Regions from separate parts of the Aliirhizobium sp. YIM B11859 genome, predicted to be linked through region 1. Evidence: predicted binding sites of a transcription regulator. Region 1 holds the regulator's gene; each other region holds the start of a gene.
What was found. Region 1 encodes PhoB, which activates phosphate uptake and scavenging genes when phosphate is short. Its sites were predicted from a motif close to TGTCATNNANCTGTCAT; they were not measured.

Region 1 (5,120 bases):
CCGCCATGTTCATGCGATAGCCGAAACGGGCCGATCCCTCGACCAGCGAATGGAGCACGTTGTTGCCGTCGCCGGTCCAGGCGATCGTCTTGCCGGCAACCGGTCCGCGATGTTCCTCGAAGGTCATCAGGTCTGCCATGATCTGGCAGGGATGTGTGAGGTCGGTCAGCGCGTTGATGACCGGGACGGTGGCATGCTCGGCCATTTCCATCAGCCGCGAATGATCGGTCGTGCGGATCATGATCGCATCCACATACCGCGACAGGACCCTCGCCGTATCGCCGATCGTCTCGGCGCGACCAAGCTGCATCTCCGTGCCCGACAGGAACAGCGTCTCGCCGCCGAGCTGGCGCATGCCGACATCGAAGGAAACGCGGGTTCGGGTTGATGGCTTTTCGAAGATCATCGCCAACATCTTGCCGGCGAGAGGCTTGTCTGCCGTGCCGGCCTTGGTCGCCTGTTTGCGCGTCTTTGCATCATCGAGAATGGTGCGAAGATCGGCCGACGAAACGGCGGAGAGATCGAGAAAATGCTTCGGTGATGCCATTACCTGGTTCCCTAACGAGGGAACCAGAAAAGGCGCCCTCTCCCTTGACCCTTAAGCGGATCTTTTCAGCTGTTCTGCGGAAAGCGTTTCCGCGGCCCGCTCGATGCGCGCCAAACCTTCACGCGCTTCTTCGGCGGTGACGACGAGTGGCGGCAAGATACGCACGACGTTGTCGCCGGCCATCACGGCCAGCGTCTTTTCATCGCGCATACCGGCAATCAGATCACCGGCGGGCACCTTGGCCTTGATGCCGAGCAGAAGGCCTTCGCCACGGATATCCTCGATGACCGCCGGGAACCGATCCTTGAGGGCTGCGAGGCCCTGGCGGAAGACCAGCGCGACATCACGGACATTTTCCAGGAAGCCTTCAGCGAGCACGATGTCGAGCACCGCATTGCCGCAAGCCATGGCCAGCGGATTGCCGCCATAGGTGGTGCCGTGAATGCCTGGTTTCATGCCGGAGGCTGCTTCTGCCGTGGCAAGGCAAGCCCCGAAGGGAAACCCGCCGCCGATACCCTTGGCAATCGCCATGATGTCGGGCGTGATGCCGGCCCACTCATGGGCAAAAAACTTGCCGGTACGGCCGACGCCGGTCTGCACTTCATCAAGGATCAGCAGCAGGCCCTTTTCGTCGCAGATGCGGCGAAGCTCGCGCATGAACTCCTTCGGAACGGGGCGTACACCGCCCTCCCCCTGGATCGGCTCGATCAGCAGGGCGCCGGTGTTTTCGTTGATCGCCGCGTTCAGTGCATCAAGGTCACCAAAGGGCACCTGATCAAAGCCCTGGGCCTTCGGGCCGAAGCCCTCCATGTATTTTTCCTGCCCACCGGCCGCGATCGTGGCGATGGTCCGGCCGTGGAAGGCACCTTCGAAAGTGATGATATGGAATTTCTCGGGATTGCCCTTGGAGAAGTGATAACGGCGTGCCGTCTTGATGGCGCATTCCAGCGCTTCCGCGCCCGAATTGGTGAAGAACACCTTGTCAGCAAAAGTCGCTTCCGTCAGCCGCTCTGCGAGGCGCTCCTGACCCGGAATCTCGTAAAGATTCGAGACATGCCAGACCTTCTCGGCCTGCGACTTCAGCGCATCCACCAGATGAGGGTTGGCGTGACCGCAGGAGGTAACCGCAACGCCTGCACCGAAATCGAGATATCGCTCGCCGCTGTCCGTCACCAGCCATACGCCCTCACCGCGCTCGAAGCGCAGAGGAGCCCGGGCAAAAGTGTCGTAAAGCGCAGATTCAGCCATGGCGACATCACTCCTAAGGTGTCCGGCAAAGGACATTTAAGACGTCCAGCAAAGGACATTCCAAAAAATCAAAATGCCGCCCACAGGGCGGCGGCGGCACTATCGCCACTCACCTTTTGAAAGTCAACAAAACTCGCGAAAATACGGGGGTCCGAGGCGCATTTCGGCCGCTCTTTCAGCCCCGGCTTCGAGCTGCCGATCGCTGTGACAAAAATGACTCGCCCACAAAGCAAGTTGGGGACAAACCCCAAAATCGATTCGCGGTGATTCCCGGGACTCTTGTCACGGAGTCTGCCTACCTCTAGGTTAATGATCAATTACTAGACTGCATGCGGCGGAACTAGTCACCAATAGCATAGATATAGTGCCTGTTGCGGAATGTTTTCCGCGACATTGGTGAGGGATTCTGCATGCCACCAACGTTCAAAGGCGGAGAGCGGGCATGAACTGGACGGACGAGCGCGTCGAGAAACTCAAGAGACTCTGGGCCGAAGGCCTGAGCGCCAGCCAGATCGCAGCGCAGCTAGGCGGCGTGAGCCGCAACGCTGTGATCGGCAAGGTTCATCGTCTCAATCTGCCGGGCCGCGCGAAAGCCGGTGGCACTGTTCCGACGAACCGCGCACCCAAACGCCCTGCTGCAACAACCGCTGCACGCCCTTCGAACTTCGCATCCCGCGTCGCCACCCGTACGGTTGCCCGTCCGGTCGGTGCAACGGCTGTCAAGGAAGAGATCGAATTCGACGCGGCACAGGAAATCCAGTACCGCCCGGCATCCAACGTCGTCGTTCCGATCTCGCGCAAGCTCGCCCTGACCGAACTGACGGAACGCACCTGCAAATGGCCGGTCGGTGATCCGCTGACCGATGAGTTCCACTTCTGCGGCTGCGAATCCCCGGATGCGTCGCCGTACTGCAACTATCACGCCAAGCTCGCCTATCAGCCGGTCCACGACCGCCGCAGGGCTGCATCCCGCTCCTGATCCAGGACGCGAACATCCAAAAAGCGGGCTCGATGCCCGCTTTTTTGTTTGTCCAGGCCTAACATGTCCCATCTGCAATGCAGCCTTGCCGGCTGCCGGCTTGCTGATTGACTTCGGAATCCCTATTTATGTACCAGCGAGGACGGCCTCCCCCAGCATGGGTACCAATCGTCGGGACGACCCGGCAGAACCCATGGGGTCAAAGTCATGCGCAGCACGGGCGACCGTATCCGTCACGCCATCAGCTTCGAAGTCATCGGACTGGCAATCTTCACACCGCTCGCGGCCTTCGTATTCGGATTGCCTGTGGAGCATGTGGGTGTCGTGGGCATTGTTTCGGCAACGCTGGCGACCGGATGGAACTATTTCTACAATCTGGGCTTCGATCACTTGATGCAGAAATATCGAGGCGGAACGCAGAAGGGGCTGGCGCTCCGCGTTCTGCATGCCGTGCTGTTCGAGCTCGGCCTGTTGATCGTGCTGATGCCGTTCATCGCCTGGTATCTCGGCATCAGCCTGATGCAGGCGCTGGTGATGGATATATCCTTCGCCCTGTTTTACCTGGTCTATGCGTTCTTCTTCAATATCGCTTATGACCGGCTGTTTCCGCTGCCCGAGTGGCAGAAGGAAGCGAAGGCCTGAGAACTGCCCGGCTAAACAGTTCAGCCCGAGGCGGAGGACCGCGCCCGGGCTGAAAACACAAAGGCAGGCCTGATTTGGAGATCAGGATTCCATCGAATAACCTGCACCGCGGACGGTGCGGATGACATCCTGCATGTTGGAGAAGTTGAGCGCCTTGCGCAGGCGGCCGACATGGACGTCGACAGTGCGTTCGTCGACATAGATGTCATGACCCCAGACGCCATCCAGAAGCTGCGAACGGGAGAAGACGCGGCCCGGCGACACCATCAGGAATTCCAGAAGACGGAATTCCGTCGGGCCGAGTCGAACCTCACGGCTCTTGCGGTGGACGCGGTGGGTTTCGCGATCAAGCTCGATATCGCCACAGCGCAGCACGCTGGAGAGAACCTCGGGCTTGGCGCGGCGCAGCATTGCCTTGACCCGCGCCATCAGCTCCGGCGTCGAGAAGGGCTTGACGACATAGTCGTCGGCGCCGGTCGCAAGACCACGGACCCGCTCGCTTTCCTCGCCCCGGGCCGTCAGCATAATGACCGGAAGCCGCTCGGTTTCCGGCCGCATGCGCAGTCGCCGGCAAAGTTCGATGCCGGAGACGCCAGGCAACATCCAGTCAAGGATCAGCAGGTCGGGTGTGCGCTCCTGCAGCCGGATCTCGGCCTCGTCGCCTCTCAGTATCGTTTCAACCTCGTAGCCCTCGGCTTCGAGATTATAGCGAAGAAGCACGCTCAGTGCTTCTTCGTCTTCCACGACCGCTATTCTTGGCTGCATACTCAATTTGCTCCGTCACATCACCCCAATCGGCTCCCGATCGGGGCTTACTCCGCTATGGCGCCGACCGTGTTCGACGTGTCGTCCTTCGGACGCTCACCTTCGAGCTGCGCACCTGTCGTCATGTAGTAGATGGTTTCAGCGATGTTGGTCGCGTGGTCGCCGATGCGCTCGATATTCTTGGCGCAGAACAGCAGATGCGTGCAGGTGGTGATGTTGCGCGGATCTTCCATCATGTAGGTCAGGAGTTCACGGAACAGCGACGTGTACATCGCGTCGATCTCTTCGTCGCGAAGCCTGATGATTTCCGCCTTTTCAGCCGAACGGCTTGCATAAACGTCCAGCACATCCTTGAGCTGCACCGCAGCAAGATCCGAAAGATGCTCCAGGCCGCGTGCGAGCTTGCGGGGTACACCCGTTCCCTGCACGGCGATAACGCGCTTGGCGGTATTCTTTCCGAGATCGCCAACACGCTCGAGGTCAGCTGCGATACGCAGCGTGCCGATGATTTCGCGCAGGTCGGCAGCCATCGGCTGGCGCTTGGCGATCGTGACGATTGCCTTGTCCTGGATCTCGCGTTCGGCGTGATCGAGAATGACGTCGTCAGAAATCACCTTCTGTGCAAGCGCGGAGTCGGAATTGACCAGCGCACGCACGGCGTCGCCGCACATCTGTTCCGCAAGACCACCCATCTCGGAGATGCGGCGGCGGAGATATTTCAATTCTTCGTCGTAGGCCGACAGGATATGACTTGATACCATTTTCTTGTCCTTAAGATCCGTGAAAGGCAGCAGGCGTCGGCGATCAATCAGCCGAAGCGGCCCATGATGTAGTCCTGGGTGCGCTGGTCATCCGGATTGGTGAACATCTTGTCCGTGTCGTTTTCCTCGACGAGCTGGCCGAGGTGGAACATGGCGGTGCGCTGCGAGACGCGGGCGG
Region 2 (5,120 bases), 320 kb from region 1:
CAGTTCTCCAGCTGGCTTCGCCGCCGACTGATCGGCCACCAGTCCTTCGAACTCGGCAGGGGAGCAGCCTGATGACATCTTCGGTCCCCGCCATCAACGCTTCCGACCGCGAGCGTCTGCGTGACACCTATCCGCAGGTCTTCCATCGTTCCTTCATGCGGCGCTACGGGCTTGTGCTCGGCTCAGTCGCGGTCGTCAGCTATCTGTTGATCTGCTTCTTCGCCTTCAATGTCGGCCCGGCCTTCATGAACGGTCAGTGGGAGCGTGCCTCGCTCTACGTCCAGGACTGGTACTCCTGGCGCGCCCAGCCACGCCTGCGTTTCGAGGATAACGGCACCGTCAAGGCGCAATGGTCGAGCCGCGGTCAATACCGGCAGGGCGCAGACATATTCTGGCTGAAGCCGACACAGGCAGGTGGCTATACCGTCACCTATGGCAGTGACAGCGACCGCCTTGAGGTGATGACCGGCCAGGTCGACGTTTATCTCAACGGCAAATCCTATCCGGTGACGATCACGCAGGATGCAGCGACCGCGCCTGCCGGTGCGCCCTCTGCCATCCAGCAGGATGGAGCCAAGGTCATCGTCCACTACGGTTTTGAGGGCCAGGCCGAAATCCGTAGCAGCCAGGTCTATGTGCAGCGCCGCTTCCTCGGCTGGGCAAACTTCCTGTTCGACACCAAGTCTGACTTCTGGGGCAAAAGCTGGGGCGAGCTTGCGATGCTTGCCACTGTCGGCGATCGCCTCGATCCGAGCCGCTCCAACGCCGGTCACATGGTCGACGATTTCCTCGGCAACAATGTCTGGCAGCATGCGGATATCCTGTCGAAACTGCTGCAGACGCTGGTCATGGCTTTTGTCGGCACCCTGCTCGGGACACTTTTCGCCTTCCCGCTCGCCTTTATCGCCGCCCGCAACATCACGCTCAACCGCACTGCAAACTGGGGCATGAAGCGGTTGTTCGACTTCCTCCGCTCGGTCGACATGCTGATCTGGGCGCTGTTCTTCACCCGCTCCTTCGGCCCCGGACCGATCCCCGGTATTGCGGCGATCTTCTTCACCGATGCCGGCGCGCTCGGAAAGGTCTATGCGGAAGCCGTCGAAAACGTCGACGACAAGCAGCGCGAGGGCGTCAAGTCGGTGGGTGCCGCTCCGGTGATCGTCAACCGCTTCGGCGTGGTGCCGCAAGTGCTGCCGGTGTTCATCTCGCAGTCGCTGTATTTCTGGGAATCGAACACCCGTTCGGCCACCGTCATCGGCGCTGTCGGCGCAGGGGGTATTGGCCTCAAGCTGCTCGAAGCGATGGGCACGAATGCCGATTGGGACAAGGTCGCCTATATGGTGCTTTTGATCCTCATCGTCGTCTTCCTGTTCGACAATGTGTCGAATGCGATCCGCTCGCGACTGATCGGCGGTCCGACGCATTAAAAGTCCCCGAATGGGGGCTGGCATCATCATTCTGTCATGGAAATCTTTTAGGCGCAGGGCCTGTCTACGGACGTGTCGGATGGTTACAGTTCCGGCTTAGTCCCCTTTCCTGATCCCGGAATGATATCTTGCGCTACGCCCTTTATTTTTCTCCCGCCGCGGACCATCCGCTGACGAAGACAGCATCCCGTTGGCTCGGTCGCGATTCCTTCAGTGGCGAGATATTCCCCACGCCTGAGGCAGACGGCCTGTCGACCGAGGAGGTTCACGCTCTGACAGCCGATCCGCGCCGCTACGCCTTCCACGCGACGCTGAAGGCGCCGTTTGAGCTGGCGCAAGGGCGCAGTGAAGCCGAGCTGATCAATGCCTTCGAGGAGTTTGCTGCAACGACGCCGGCTTTCGACATCCCGAATGTCGTGATCGGCCAGCTCGGCCGCTTTTTCGCGCTGGTACCGGATCAGGCCTATCCAGAATTGCAGGCGTTCGCAGCGCGTATCGTCGAAGAATTCGAGCCATTCCGGGCGCCACTTTCGGACGCTGACATCGCCCGCCGCAAGCCGGAGACGCTTTCGGCCGCGCACCGCGCCAACCTGATGCGCTGGGGGTATCCGCATGTGATGGATGAGTTCCGTTTCCACATGACGCTTTCCGGTCAGGTTCCGCCGGAACAGGCGCCCGCCATGCGCGACGCGCTGGAACCGCGCTTTGCCGCGTTCACCAACAGGCCGCTTGCAATCGACGGCATCGCGCTGTTCACCGAGCCGGCCCGCGGCGCAGATTTCATCGCCCATCGCTGGCTGCCCCTGAAGCCCGCTTCCCAGATCGGAAAGACCACCCCATGACCACCGAAACCGTATTCACCAATGCCCGGATCGTACTGGAGGACCGCGTGATTTCCGGTTCCGTGCAGGTCCGTGACGGCAAGATCGCCGACATTTCCGAAGGCAATGTCCATTCCGGCGAGAATTTCGAGGGTGACTACCTGATCCCCGGCCTGGTCGAACTTCACACCGACCACCTGGAACAGCATTACTCGCCGCGGCCCGGCGTGCGCTGGAACGCGACGGCTGCCATCCAGGCACATGACGCGCAGATCGCTTCTTCCGGCATCACCACCGTGTTCGATTGCCTGCGCATGGGTTCGGACGAGGACGGTGGCTTCGAACATGGCGAGATGCGGATCATGGCTGATGCAATCCAGGCGGCCGAACGCGACGGACGGCTCCGCTCCGAGCATCTCATTCACCTGCGCTGCGAGGTTTCGGCCGACAACGTGCTGGAACATTTCGCCGACTTCGAAAACGACAGCCATGTCCGCCTCGTTTCGCTGATGGACCATGCACCCGGCCAGCGTCAGTTCCAGACGATGGAACAGTACATCTTCTACTACCAGAAGAAGCGCGGTCTTTCCGACGAGGCTTTCAAGGCCTTCATCGACAAGCGTGTGGCTGAATCGCAGCGCAATTCGACGCCGCACCGCATTGCCATCGCCAAGCATTGCTCGGAACGCGGAATCACGATCGCCAGCCATGACGACGCGACGCTTACCCATGTCGACGAAGCGATCGAGAACGGCGTCAAGCTTGCCGAATTCCCGACAAGCTTCGAGGCTGCCGCGGCGTCGCACAAAGCAGGCATGGGCGTCCTGATGGGCGCGCCGAACGTGGTGCGCGGCAAATCGCATTCCGGCAATATCGCCGCTCGCGACCTTGCCGAAAACGACGTGCTCGACGTTCTTTCGTCCGACTACGTTCCTCTCAGCCTGCTCTATGCGCCGTTTATCCTGGCTGACGAGATCGACGGCTTTTCGCTCCCCAAGGCGATATCGATGGTCACCTCAACGCCCGCCCGAATCGCGGGTCTTGCCGACCGTGGCCGGATCGCCAGCGGTTTACGGGCCGATATCGTGCGGGTCCATCGCGAAGCCGGCGTGCCGGTTGCACGGGCGATCTGGCGGCAGGGCCGACGGGTGGCATGATGGACAGCTCATCGGAAATCCACACAGACACGCGCCCCGGCTGTATGGTCGTGGTCGTCGGTCCGAGCGGCGCCGGCAAAGACACGTTGATGGCCTATGCTGCGCAGTCCTTGTCCGACCGCTCCGAGGTGATATTCGCCCGGCGTGTGATTACCCGTGATGCAAGTGCCGGCGGCGAGGATCATGACGGCGTCTGCGAAGCGGAATTTGAAAAGATGGAGGCCGCCGGCCGGTTTTCCGTCTCCTGGAATGCGCATGGGCTGCATTATGGCATTCCCGTGGAGACAAAGGACGCCGTGGCGCGTGGTGCATTGGTGATAGCCAATGGCTCGCGTTCGGCGCTGCAGGTGTTCAACGAGGCCTATCCTGCGCTCGTCGTCATCAACGTGACGGCGCGGCCAGAGGTGCTGGCAGCCCGGCTGGAGGCCCGCGGACGCGAAAGCAGAGACGACATTCTGCGGCGCATGGCGCGCGGATCGCTCGAGGTCATCGGCGATTACCGGGTCGTGACCATCGACAATAGTGGCGATGTGCAAACGGCGGGAAAAGCGCTGGTCGAGGCTCTCTCCACTTTGCTTTCCCAAGATTTCAGTGGCAAATAAAAATAGTTCCAGCCTGCTTTACAGTTGTTCCAGCTCCTCTACTTTGTTTATTTCGATTACCTAATGGAGCTGGGGCGGTGATAGAGTCGAGAAAACACGACGGGGTCGCGGCTGACCCCGATTCATCCTTTTTATCCGCGCTCGAAGGGCGGATGGTGGTTCTGGAAATCGTGGCCATGACATCGCTGGCCCTGGCTCTCGACACGACCGAAGGCGGCAGCGGCGATCAGGCGCGCGGTATCGCCGCCCTCATCCAGGAAACCGTTCGCCAAAGATCGCTGGAATTTGGCCTGAGCGAAGCGGCACAACGATCGGCCAACACCTATGCCGAGGAGCTTCTCTCCACCGCGCTCCACTCCCTTTATCCGGAATAGCCGAGCGATCAACCGCAACAACATCTCAAGGCGTCAGTGCGCTTCGTCCCAGTTGTCGGCAGCGCGCGCATCGACCTTGAGCGGAACTTTCATCGATATGGCCGGCATGGCCGCCTGTTCCATGGTCGAAACGATCACTGGCATGGCCTTTTCGACCTCCGCGTCCTCGACCTCGAAGATCAGTTCATCGTGGACCTGCAGCAGCATGCGCGCTGACAGGCCCGCATCGGCAAGGGCAGGCTCCATCTTTACCATCGCCCGACGGATGATATCGGCAGCCGAACCCTGGATAGGTGCGTTGATCGCGGCACGCTCGTTGAAGGCGCGCATGGAAGGGTTGGACGAGCGTATTTCAGGATAATGCGCGCGACGCCCGAAGATCGTCTCGACATAACCATGCTCGCGGGCAAAGACCTTGGTGCTCTCCATATAATCGCGAATTCCCGGGAAGCGCTCGAAATACTTCTTGATGTAATCGCTTGCTTCAGAGCGCTCGATCGACAGCTGGTTGGCGAGGCCGAACGCCGAGATGCCGTAAATAATGCCGAAATTGATCGCCTTTGCACGGCGGCGCACGTCGCTCGGCATTCCCTCGACCGGGACACCGAACATCTCGGATGCCGTCATCGCATGGATGTCGACACCATCCTCGAAAGCCTGACGCAGCTGCGGAATGTCAGCAACATGGGCAAGCACGCGCAATTCGATCTGGCTGTAGTCAGCCGAGAGCAGCTTGTTG
Region 3 (5,120 bases), on a different contig from region 1:
CCGACGGCGGTAACACCCTCGAGCCCGTAGCGCGTTTCGCCGGCGAGAAGCTCTGCCGGCAGGCCGATCTCGGCCTTGATCTCGCCCTTGGCGTTGACATTATAAAGGCCGTGGCCGACCAACTTGGCGCTGTCGCCTTCCGATGCTAGCCAGAAGCCGCCCTTGCCATCGAGGGCGATGCCTTCGATATCGAGCTTCTGTGCCGGCTGGCCGTTGCGGGTGATGCGGACGACATCGGTGATCTCGGCCGGCTTCTTCGTCGCGTCAATCGTGTAGATCGACGGCTGCATGCCGTAGAAACTGTCATTGACGGCATAAAGGACGCCATCCTTTTCGGCATCACCGACGAGGCCCGACAGAGCGCCCCAGCCGAGCGGCTTGCCGTCGACATCCTTCGAGACGATCGTCGGATAGGCTTTTTCGCCCTCCGCCATTTGATAGATCATCACATGCGAGCGCGGGCCGCCGTCCTCACCGAGATCGGCTTCGTTGGCCGACGCAAGCAGGTTGCGGCCGGGGATTGCGACAGCACCTTCCGGCGACACGCCCGACGGGAGCAGCTGCACGAGTTCAGGCTCGGCGCCGGTATCCTTGTAGACGGCGATCATCGAACCGCGTTCGGAGAGCACGAAGAAATACTGCTGGCCGTTAAAGATGGCGGCTTCCATACCTTCCGGCTCGATACCCTTGTTCTTGGCACGTTTTTCCGGGAAGTGGCCCGCACGGGCAACCGCATATTCCAGCGAGGTACCGGCGTCATAAAGAACCTTGCCGGAACGATCAAAGATGGTGAAGCCGCGCGAACCACCCTTGTAGTCACCTTCATTGGCGATAACGAGACGATCGGTGCCGAGCCATTTAACCGCATCCGGCTCGCGCGGGACGGCCGAAAGCTTGCCGGAAAAATTCAGCGAACCATCGGTTTTGGTGTCAACGCCGTCGAGATCGACCGTGCCGGCGGAGAAATGGCCGGTGACCCTGGCGGTCTTGCTGTCGATGATGACGACGTGGTTGTTTTCCTGCAGTGTCAGGGCAATCTCGCCATTGGCGTTGATGTTGACGAATTCCGGCTCCGGATCTTCCGGAGCGATCTTAGCAAGGCCGGTGACATCGACGCGCTTGATGCTGTCGCAGGCAGGAATACCGTTGTTCAGCGTCACGATCACCAGATCGCCGGCTGGAAGCTGCGGCAGCGCACCGTCGTTCAGGTCTTCGTCGCGCTGGTTCTCAATGGCGATGGCGGCGAATGTGCCGTCCGGCGACACCACGACGGAATCCGGCTGGCCGGCGAGATCGCAGGTGTTTTCCAGTTTCTTCGAGGCGATATCGACGACACCGAGGGCACCTGCAGGCTTGGTCATGTCTTCGGTCCGGTCGATCGTGACCAGAACCTTCGAGCCGGCCACAGCCACCGAGTTCGGCTCGCCGTCGATGGCAAGCGAACCGGCCGCCTTCGGCGCCCTGGCATCGGTGATGTCGACGAAGCCGATCGTGCCGCCCGGCGCGTCGGAATAGATCAGCATATTGCCGTCCCTGGTCGCCGTGATGATCTCTGCAGATGTCGGCTTGTCCTTGCCATCGGCCAGATTGCTGGCGACGGGGAAGGACGCGATGCGGTTAAAAACCTGCTCGGCACTGGCCGGCACGGCAACAGACGCCAGCAATGCGGTTGTCAGCGCGACCTTGAACGAAACTGCCATGACAATTCTCCCCTACCCTTAAACCTGTAGTGGGTATTGGGGCATTGTCGTGACAGCCGAATGACACAGACGGCCCTTCCTGGTTGTATCAGAAGCCGTAGGCAGTGACGATCGTCGCAAAACAAAAGGCCGGGCAAAGCCCGGCCTCTCCTATTCGGTCATAACGACCGAAATTACTTCTTCTTGGCAGCGTAGGCCTTGATCGCTTCCGATACTTCGCCTTCCGCGTGGGCGGCATTGTCGAAGCCATTCAGTTCGACGGCCTTACGGCCGGCCGGAAGCTGCTTGTAGACGCGGAAGAAAGCCTGGAGGCGCTCCTGCTCGACCTGCGGCAGATCGGTGATTTCCTTGATGTTGTCGTAGGTCGGATCGATCTTGCTGGTCGGGACGGCAACGATCTTGTCGTCGACTTCGCCACCGTCGATCATCTTCAGGACGCCGATCGGGCGAACCTTGATGATGGCACCCGGAACAACCGGTTCGCGGGTATAGACAAGCGCGTCGAGCGGATCATTGTCGCCACCGAGCGAACTGGTGATCGAACCGTAATTGGCCGGATAGATGACCGGCATGGACTGGTAGCGGTCGACGACGAGATGGCCGGTGTCGGCATCGATCTCGTATTTGGTGAAGCTGCCCTGCGGGATTTCAATGGCAACGCTGAATTCCTTGCCGTCGTCCTTCTTCTGCGGGAAGTCGAGGTAGGAGACGTAGCTGTCAGCTGAGGCGGCGACGCCGGCGGTAAGAACAAGTGCGGCGGCGGCGGTAAAAAGCGTTTTCATAAAGACCCCTTCGGTATGATGAGGCCTTTCACCTATGCAGGTGAGATGACAGCGCAATGACAATATCCACGTCTAAGAACATCCCATGCGGTTAAGAGAAAAGGCCCGGCAGTGCCGGGCCCTTCCGATATCGATGCCGATCATTTCGACGGACCATCCCTACAGAGGCGATCAGAACTTGACGGTGTAGTTGCTCCGCAGCCAGACCGTCGGGTCCTGACCCTTCGTCGTCGCATTGACCATGAATGACGCGACGCCCTTACCAAGGTCGAACTCTGCGCCGAGGCCTCCGCGAACCCAGAACTGATTGAGGTCCTGGCCATCCAGATCGAAGTCACCGATGCCGATCAAGGTACCGCTCGATGCGGCGGCGTGGTGTTCGAACTGATAATCGATTTCAGTTTTGGCCAGCAGCCGGACACTATCGTTGAGTGGGTGGACGAAGTCTGCACCGAGGCGGGCGATCGTGGCATGGTCACTGGTCCCATCGAAGCTGACCGGGAACGAACCACCGGTTTCCGTGAAACCATCCACCCGGGTATGGGCGTAGGACAGGCCGAGATATGGGGTAATCGCCGTATCGTCGATTGTCACCGCATTCAGCCAGTCAAAGCGGATCTTGGCGCCCCAGGTTTCTGCATTGGTATCGCCGTTGGAATAGTCGGTAACAGCACCGCTTAGGTAACCGCGACGGCTATCGATGCTGCTGCGTCCCCAATAGCCGCCGACCGTCATATAGACGTTCTGCCCCAGATCGGCGGAGACTTCCGGCGAGAGATAGAAGCCGCGCTGGCGCACGTCACCGCCAGCATCGAGATCCTGGTCGGTAGAGGTGACACCTGCCGAGAAACGCGCAGTCACACCCTCGGCAATGCCATAACCAAAGCCGAAGTCGCCCAAGGCAAGACCGCCATCAGCGTGGTCGCCATCATCATAACCGCCGTCGATCGTACCCCAGACTGATCGCTGGCCGGCGGTCAAAAGATTGCGCATCGGCGCCCCCTGGGCGCCGAACATGATCGTGTCGGCGCTGTTTACACCGCTCTGGACAATCATGTTGTTGGCCGCCGCGACGGTGGGGAAATATTTGGCGGTATCGATAATGCCGCTTTCTCCGCCACCCTCGCAGACGTCGGCGGTGCATTCATTGCCGCTGTCATCATCCTCGGTCTCGACGACACGGGCGATATAGGTAGAGCCGCTGGTGGTCTGGCCGACAACAACGCTGCCATCCGCTGAGATAAGATCGGCGCTTGTGGTCATATCACCGTCAAGCGTGGCACCGTTTGCGGTCAGCCATTCCTCGACCGTCGTCATGCCGGTCGCTTCACTCCAGACGAAGCCGTGAGACACAGCGTCAGCATCGGCCGCAGTGCCCACCACCAGCGAACCGTCCGCATTGACACTGCTGGCATAGGAATAGGTGCCGCCCAGCGTGCCCAAGTCGGTCATGGCCGAAGTCGACGCTGCGTAGCGATATGCATGGTATTCGGCATTGTCTGCCGTGTAGGAACTGCCAACCAGGACATTTCCGTCGCCGCTCATCGCCGCAAGGCTGGTATAGCTTCCGCCGAGCGATCCGATATCGACCATGCCGGTCGCTTCGCTCCAGCGGAATACGCCGGTGGTGGTGGTGCCGTATCCATAACCGGCCACAACGGATCCGTCGTCGCTCACTTTTGTGGCGGAGGATCTGTCGTAGAGGGTGTCGATGTTTTCCATCGTTTGGGTGGCGGCCTTCCAGATGAAGGCGTGATAGCTTTCATCCAGCGTATCCGCCTCCCCGACCACAGTGCTGCCGTCGGTGCTGACGGCATAGGCGTAAGAGTCCTGGCCACCCAAGGTGCCGAGCCCGACGATGCCGGTCGATGCAGTCCAATAAAACCCTTCGGTCATGAAGCTCATAATGCTGACATAACCTGCAACGGCCGAGCCGTCGCCGCTCACCGATTGTGCGAAAGCAGCGGTGGTGTCTGCATCCAGAACACCCAGATCAACGAAACCGCCGGCGGCTGTCCAGACAAAGGCGACTTTCTGGTAAGAGGCGGTGACATAATATCCGGTCACCGTCTTGCCGTCCGCGCTCAGCGCTGCGGCATCGATGGAACGGGCGCCGGATGGTGCGGAGATCACCTGAACCTCTCCGGTGGACGTCGACGTCAATCGATACGTATAGGTTTCCGTATCGGCGTCATAAGAATAGTCGAGCATGACCGAGCCATCGCTGCTCAGGCCCAAGATATCGGATCCCCTGGCAGCATGCGCTACGGAAGTTAGGCTGACGATACCCACGAGCGCGGAGCTCGCGAGCAGACAAATCGTCCTGGATTTAAGAAACATTTCTAGAACACTCGCTGATGGTTTGAGACGGATGCCGTCAGCGATGCCGAAATATGAAATGCCCCAATAATATAAGTAATGATCATATTTCTAAAACAAGAATCGCTTATGCCCCCACCCACGAGATGGACGCGATGCGCTTGATCTGACAAGCAGTTGGAAAACTGCCGATTGGCGATTTCTTAACAAATGGTAACAAACGGATGCGGATGTTGCTTGGTCGCATCACCAGGTGTGGACCTCCAATTGACCGGATGCCATGAGGTTCCACCTGCGGTGGAAAGCCGAAAATCGGCAA
Region 4 (5,120 bases), on a different contig from region 1:
AGCGGATCGGGATGATGTCGAGGAAGGCTGGTTCGCTCAGCGCGATACCGTGGCCACGCAGGTAATCGCCGGCGTGAAAGACCAGTTCATAAGTTCCCGCAACAAAGCTTTCGCCGACAAGCATCGGTCCGCCATCGACCCGGCCGTCGGCATTGGTCGTCACAGTCTTCACCTTTGTCCTGACCTCGCCGTCGATCCGGTAGAGATCGATGGCAAGCCCTTCGGCCGGTCTGCCGCTGGCGGTATCGAGCACATGCGTGGTGAGGCCGGTCATGGTTTGGGCTCCGCGATTTGATAGGGCGTTTCGAAGAAGAATTCTTCCAGATTGGCGGCGGTATTATCGCGATCGACAACGAGAAAATCGCTGACCTCGCCGAGCGCCATCAGCGGGTGATGCCAGACATTGGCGAAATAGTTGACGCCCTGACCGGCTCGCGCAAGGAATATCTTCGGCCGACCCGGCTTTCCGTGGTCATCTGCCGACACGCCGACAAGAAACGGCCTGCCGGAAAGCGGCACGAAGCTCTGGCTGCCGAACGGGTGTCGTTCCATCATCCCGACCTGATAGGGAAATTTTCGTGGCTGTCCGCGAAAAATGTTGAAGATCAGTCGTTCCGGCTCGCCGACCACGACCGGTTCTGCCAGCCCGTGATACCGCTCGGTGGTGCCGTTATTGATCAGCCGCATGGTCGACGGATCAGCTTCGATCACATCGCCATAGGGCGAAAATTCCGTCTTGGTGAGGGGCAGGATTTGCAGGATGTCGGTCAAGTCATTCGCCTTGGGCATGCCAGTTGCTGAGATTGTCGAGATGAGAGAGAAGATCGGGCAATGATGTCCGTATTGTCGTCAGCACGACAGGCAATTCCAGTTCGTAATAGTCATGAACGACAAAATTACGCATTCCCTTCATTTTTGCCCAGGGTATTTCGGGATGTTCGATCGGAAAATCGGGGTATCGGGCCATGATCCGCGCAGCGCTCTCCCCGATCAGGACCAATGCCATGCCGACCGCCATCTGCGTTTTCGTGTCTGAGAGAAAGGCATCGGCCGCCATGCCGTCCACGAACGCACAGGCCTGCGAGGCGGCGTCATGCATTTGTTCAAGATAGCTGGCCAGCCGACCGGGGGTCATATAGCAAAAGCTTCTGCAAGAACGCGGTTCCGGATCAGTTCAGGCAGTCCACCGGATGTAACAACATCCACCCTGACCCCTTCGAACATCCGCTCCAGCTCGTATTGCAACCCGCCCAGATCAAACAAGGTCGTCCCCGGTAGAGCATCGACCAGAATGTCGATATCGCTGTCCGGTCCGTCTTCGCCGCGGGCGACCGAGCCGAAGACACGCGGGTTCGCCGCATTGAAGCGCTTCGTCGCTTCCCGGATCGCTTCGCGGTTCTTTTCCAAGACTTCCGACGGTCGCATCGGCATCACTCCTGATAGTGCCAATATAGGTGACAGCGGATCGGCAGCAAAGCGATCCTTCGCGCTCCCTACCCTTCCGGCAGCAGGACCAGCAATCGGAGCAGCGCGATCCGCTCCACCTGGGCACAGGCGGTGGAAAACTCCCCATCGGCGCCGTTGGCGATCCGCGTTTCGAACGCCGTAAGGATGTCGTCCTTGTTCAGCCCCTTCACCGCGATAATGAAAGGGAAACCGAATTTTGTTGTATAGGCGGCGTTGAGCGTCGTGAAACGGGCATGTTCGTCGGGCGTCAGCCGGTCGAGCCCGGCACCGGCCTGCTCCTGCCTGCTGTCTTCGGTCAGATCACCGGCGACCGCCAACTTGCCCGCCAGATCGGGATGGGCGTTGAGCACACCGAGCCGCTCAGTGGCACTCGCCTTGCGGAATTCCGACACCATCGCCGCATGCACGCCTCTCGCCGTCAACGGCACGAACAGCAGCCCGGCATCATAGGCCCGCTCGGCAACGAACGGCGAATGCTCGAACACGCCGCCGAAGGTTGCGACAAAATCCTGCCTTGCGGTCATTCGCTATCCCCGAATGCTTCTGCAGGCTGGTGATGTTCATGCCAGTGGCGCGCGATCTCGATCCGCTGCGGCAGCCAGACCTTTTCATGACCGAGCACATATTCCATGAAGCGGCGAAGTGCTGCGATGCGGCCGGGGCGCCCGACAAGCCGGCAATGCAGCCCGACCGACATCATCTTCGGGCTGCCCTCCTGGCCCTCCCGGTAGAGCGTATCGAACGCATCCTTGAGATAGGTGAAAAACTGGTCGCCGGCATTGAAGCCTTGCGGCGTGGCAAACCGCATGTCGTTGGTTTCGAGCGTATAGGGGATGATCAGGAAAGGCTTGTCGCCAACGCCCGGCACCCAGTAGGGCAGATCGTCGGCATAGCTGTCGGAGGAATAGAGGAACCCGCCCTCCTCCATCACCAGCTTCAACGTATTGTCCGAAGGTTTGCCCTGATACATCCCGTAGGGCCGCTCGCCGACGAGCTCCGTGTGCAGTCGCACCGCCTCGAGAATATGTTCGCGTTCCTTCGCGACCGGAAAATCCTTGTATTCCAGCCACCGATAACCGTGGCTGGCAATCTCCCAGCCGGCCTCCTTCATCGCCGCCACCGCTTCCGGATTGCGCGCCATGGCAAGTGTCACACCATAAACCGTCACCTGGACGTTGACATCGGTAAACAGCCGCCACAGCCGCCAGAAACCGGCGCGTGAACCGTATTCGTAGATCGATTCCATATTGAGGTTGCGTTGCCCCGGCCAGGGTGCCGCACCGACGATTTCCGACAGCAGGTTTTCCGAGGCCGGATCGCCGTCCATGATCGAGCTTTCACCGCCCTCTTCGTAATTGATGACGAACTGCACAGCGACATTGGCACCGCCCGGCCATTTCGGATCAGGAATGTTGCGGCCGTAGCCGACGAGATCGCGCGGATAGTCTTTTATCGTTATCGGCATGTTCCACCTCGGATATCTGAGTGCAACGGTAGCGCACCGCTTCCTCAGATGTCGAGATGGAAGTTTGGCCGACCTCGATCAGGCGCTCTTGCGGGCGGCAACACGGCCCATCGGATGCAGCGAGTGAACCAGCAGCGGCGCGCCGGGCTCTTCTTCGACAAACAGCGCCAGGTTGGCGATATCCACCGGCTTTGTCAGATAGGGCGCGAAATAATCCCTCAGCACCGGCCCGATGGTCATGCTGTCCTTGGCGAGAAGCGGCCCGGTCAGCGCCATATGGAAGCGGAATTCGTCCATCACGTAAGGATGGCCCCAGCGGTAGAGATTGGCAAATTGCGGCGCGGAAAGATCGCCCGGATCGCTGCGCTCGAATTCCGCCTCGGACAACGGCGCGCGGAAGACATCGAATTCCTGCACCACGGCGCAGGCAAAATGCCGCATCTGGTCGCAATGGCTGGCTGGCACCAGCCCGAAGAAATTGCCGAGCCGCGCCACTTCCAGGAGAGGCAGGCGGAATGGTTCGTGGGAACCGGCAAACCGCATCAGGTGGCGAAGCAGCATCGCCTCGCTGATCTCGGGCGCCAGCCGGAACGGCGCCTTGAGCGCCGCGTGAAAGCCGCTGCGGCGGGGAATGGCGGTATGAAAGGAGATTTCATGCAGGCCGATCCCACGGATTGCCGGAGGCTCGGTCACGTCACCTGAAAATGCATTCCGGCCGAGCCATTGCGACGCGGCAAGCGTCAGCGCGTCATGGGCCGGCGGCGTGAAATATATGGCATAGCGCATGCGTCACCTTCTCGTGCATCCCTGTCAAAGGCCCTGTTTAATTACGCATTTGCTTGTTCAGTTCCCAATCAGGGACCTAAGTGATTTGCGTGACAGATTGACGACGAAAAAGCCCGGAAATGCGCGTTTAGCGCGAAGCAACACCGATATGGTTTACGAGTGAAAACGACTGCGGAACCGCCATATCCTTGCCGCTCGCAGCGTCCAGCGCGGCATCTGCCAGGAGATGTGCCACCCCGAAACTGACCTTGAAGCCACCGCCGAGCGCGATCACGTTTGCGTGGTCCGGATGCGGCCCGACCATCGGATCGCGATCGATCGCCTTGGGCCGCAGTCCGGCCCAGCGTTCCACCACCGGAGCGTCGGCAAGTGCCGGAACCAGCGCCCGGGCTCTTTCCACCAGATCCTCGAGCTGCATGTCTGTCGAGAACGGGTCGTCGAACGCATCCTCGCTGGTGCTGCCCAGCGCCACGTCGCCATCGTCATGCGGCACAAGGTAAAGCCCATTCAGGTAGAGGAGCGGCAGATCTGGGTCGATACCAGCCCTCAGCAACGCGGCCTGTCCCTTAACCGGCTGGCCAAGCGGCTGCGCAAGCGGCGCAGACACGGCCTCGATCAGCGGAAAGGCGCGATGCCCGGCAGCAATGATACATCTGCCGAAGGCAATGCTTCTGCCGTCAAAAAAGTCGATCGTGCCGGCCCCGGCATCGATGCGCAACACCTCGAGCCCCTCCGCGATCATCACGTGACGGCCGGCTCGCAATGTGGCGGCCAGCGCGGCAGTCAGCTTGCGCGGCGAAACCCTGGCGGCGAACGTGTCATGGACAAGCCCCGCCGGCATGAAGGAGGCATCCGGCCAGCCTGGATGCGGGGAGTGATCGAGAACATCCCAGCGGAAACGTCGAACCTGCTGGTCTCCGACCAGTCCTGACGGCCAGTTCACCAAAGCCTCTTCGCTATGGCGGGCAGCGATCGTACGCAGATGCGGCTTCGGCAACGGGATCAGCCGGCCCGAGCGACGATAACCGCACGAAAGGCCGGTGGCAGCCTTGATCGCCGCGACTTCGTTTTCCAGCGACAGCAACGCATCGAACTGAAACTGTTTCTTGTCGTTCCACTTGTCCGGCATATGCGGCATCAGCGCCCCGAGCAGCCCGCCGCTCGTGCCCTGCCCCAGCAATCCGGCATCGACGAGCACGGTGCGGATGCCGAGCCTCTCCGCCTTCACCGCCGCCCACAGGCCCATGATGCCGCCGCCGACAATGACGAGATCCGCCGTATCCGGTAAAGGGACACCCGCCTGATATGGCTCCGAAGATTGACCGCCGGCACCGGTCGGATTATCCGCATTCCCCATGAGCGAGCACGATCCCGATTTGAATACGCCAAACACTGAGCCGTC

Region 2: the regulator PhoB is predicted to act here: its motif matches at 1,449-1,465, upstream of AC2GXZ_RS11240 (DUF1045 domain-containing protein).
Region 3: the regulator PhoB is predicted to act here: its motif matches at 2,528-2,544, upstream of AC2GXZ_RS20190 (inorganic diphosphatase).
Region 4: the regulator PhoB is predicted to act here: its motif matches at 3,808-3,824, upstream of AC2GXZ_RS03515 (DUF1045 domain-containing protein).

What each region holds. Positions count from the first base shown of each region.
Region 1 covers NZ_JBXHAY010000002.1:720,975-726,094, forward strand. Annotated here, with positions in the region: gene argF (ornithine carbamoyltransferase) at 1-547, opposite strand, end outside; gene AC2GXZ_RS09700 (acetylornithine transaminase) at 599-1,795, opposite strand; gene AC2GXZ_RS09705 (GcrA family cell cycle regulator) at 2,238-2,774, shown strand; gene AC2GXZ_RS09710 (PACE efflux transporter) at 2,982-3,416, shown strand; gene phoB (phosphate regulon transcriptional regulator PhoB) at 3,498-4,181, opposite strand; gene phoU (phosphate signaling complex protein PhoU) at 4,229-4,942, opposite strand; gene pstB (phosphate ABC transporter ATP-binding protein PstB) at 4,990-5,120, opposite strand, start outside.
Region 2 covers NZ_JBXHAY010000002.1:1,036,938-1,042,057, forward strand. Annotated here, with positions in the region: gene phnE (phosphonate ABC transporter, permease protein PhnE) at 1-72, shown strand, start outside; gene phnE (phosphonate ABC transporter, permease protein PhnE) at 72-1,427, shown strand; gene AC2GXZ_RS11240 (DUF1045 domain-containing protein) at 1,556-2,269, shown strand; gene AC2GXZ_RS11245 (alpha-D-ribose 1-methylphosphonate 5-triphosphate diphosphatase) at 2,266-3,405, shown strand; gene phnN (phosphonate metabolism protein/1,5-bisphosphokinase (PRPP-forming) PhnN) at 3,402-4,007, shown strand; gene AC2GXZ_RS11255 (hypothetical protein) at 4,184-4,381, shown strand; gene polA (DNA polymerase I) at 4,415-5,120, opposite strand, start outside.
Region 3 covers NZ_JBXHAY010000005.1:153,147-158,266, forward strand. Annotated here, with positions in the region: gene AC2GXZ_RS20185 (esterase-like activity of phytase family protein) at 1-1,700, opposite strand, end outside; gene AC2GXZ_RS20190 (inorganic diphosphatase) at 1,874-2,482, opposite strand; gene AC2GXZ_RS20195 (autotransporter domain-containing protein) at 2,654-4,720, opposite strand.
Region 4 covers NZ_JBXHAY010000001.1:761,236-766,355, reverse strand. Annotated here, with positions in the region: gene uraH (hydroxyisourate hydrolase) at 1-274, opposite strand, end outside; gene AC2GXZ_RS03540 (ureidoglycolate lyase) at 271-771, opposite strand; gene AC2GXZ_RS03535 (HepT-like ribonuclease domain-containing protein) at 773-1,135, opposite strand; gene AC2GXZ_RS03530 (nucleotidyltransferase family protein) at 1,132-1,425, opposite strand; gene uraD (2-oxo-4-hydroxy-4-carboxy-5-ureidoimidazoline decarboxylase) at 1,494-1,991, opposite strand; gene puuE (allantoinase PuuE) at 1,988-2,932, opposite strand; gene AC2GXZ_RS03515 (DUF1045 domain-containing protein) at 3,011-3,718, opposite strand; gene AC2GXZ_RS03510 (NAD(P)/FAD-dependent oxidoreductase) at 3,846-5,075, opposite strand; partial or broken gene mnmC2 (tRNA (5-methylaminomethyl-2-thiouridine)(34)-methyltransferase MnmC2) at 5,074-5,120, shown strand, end outside.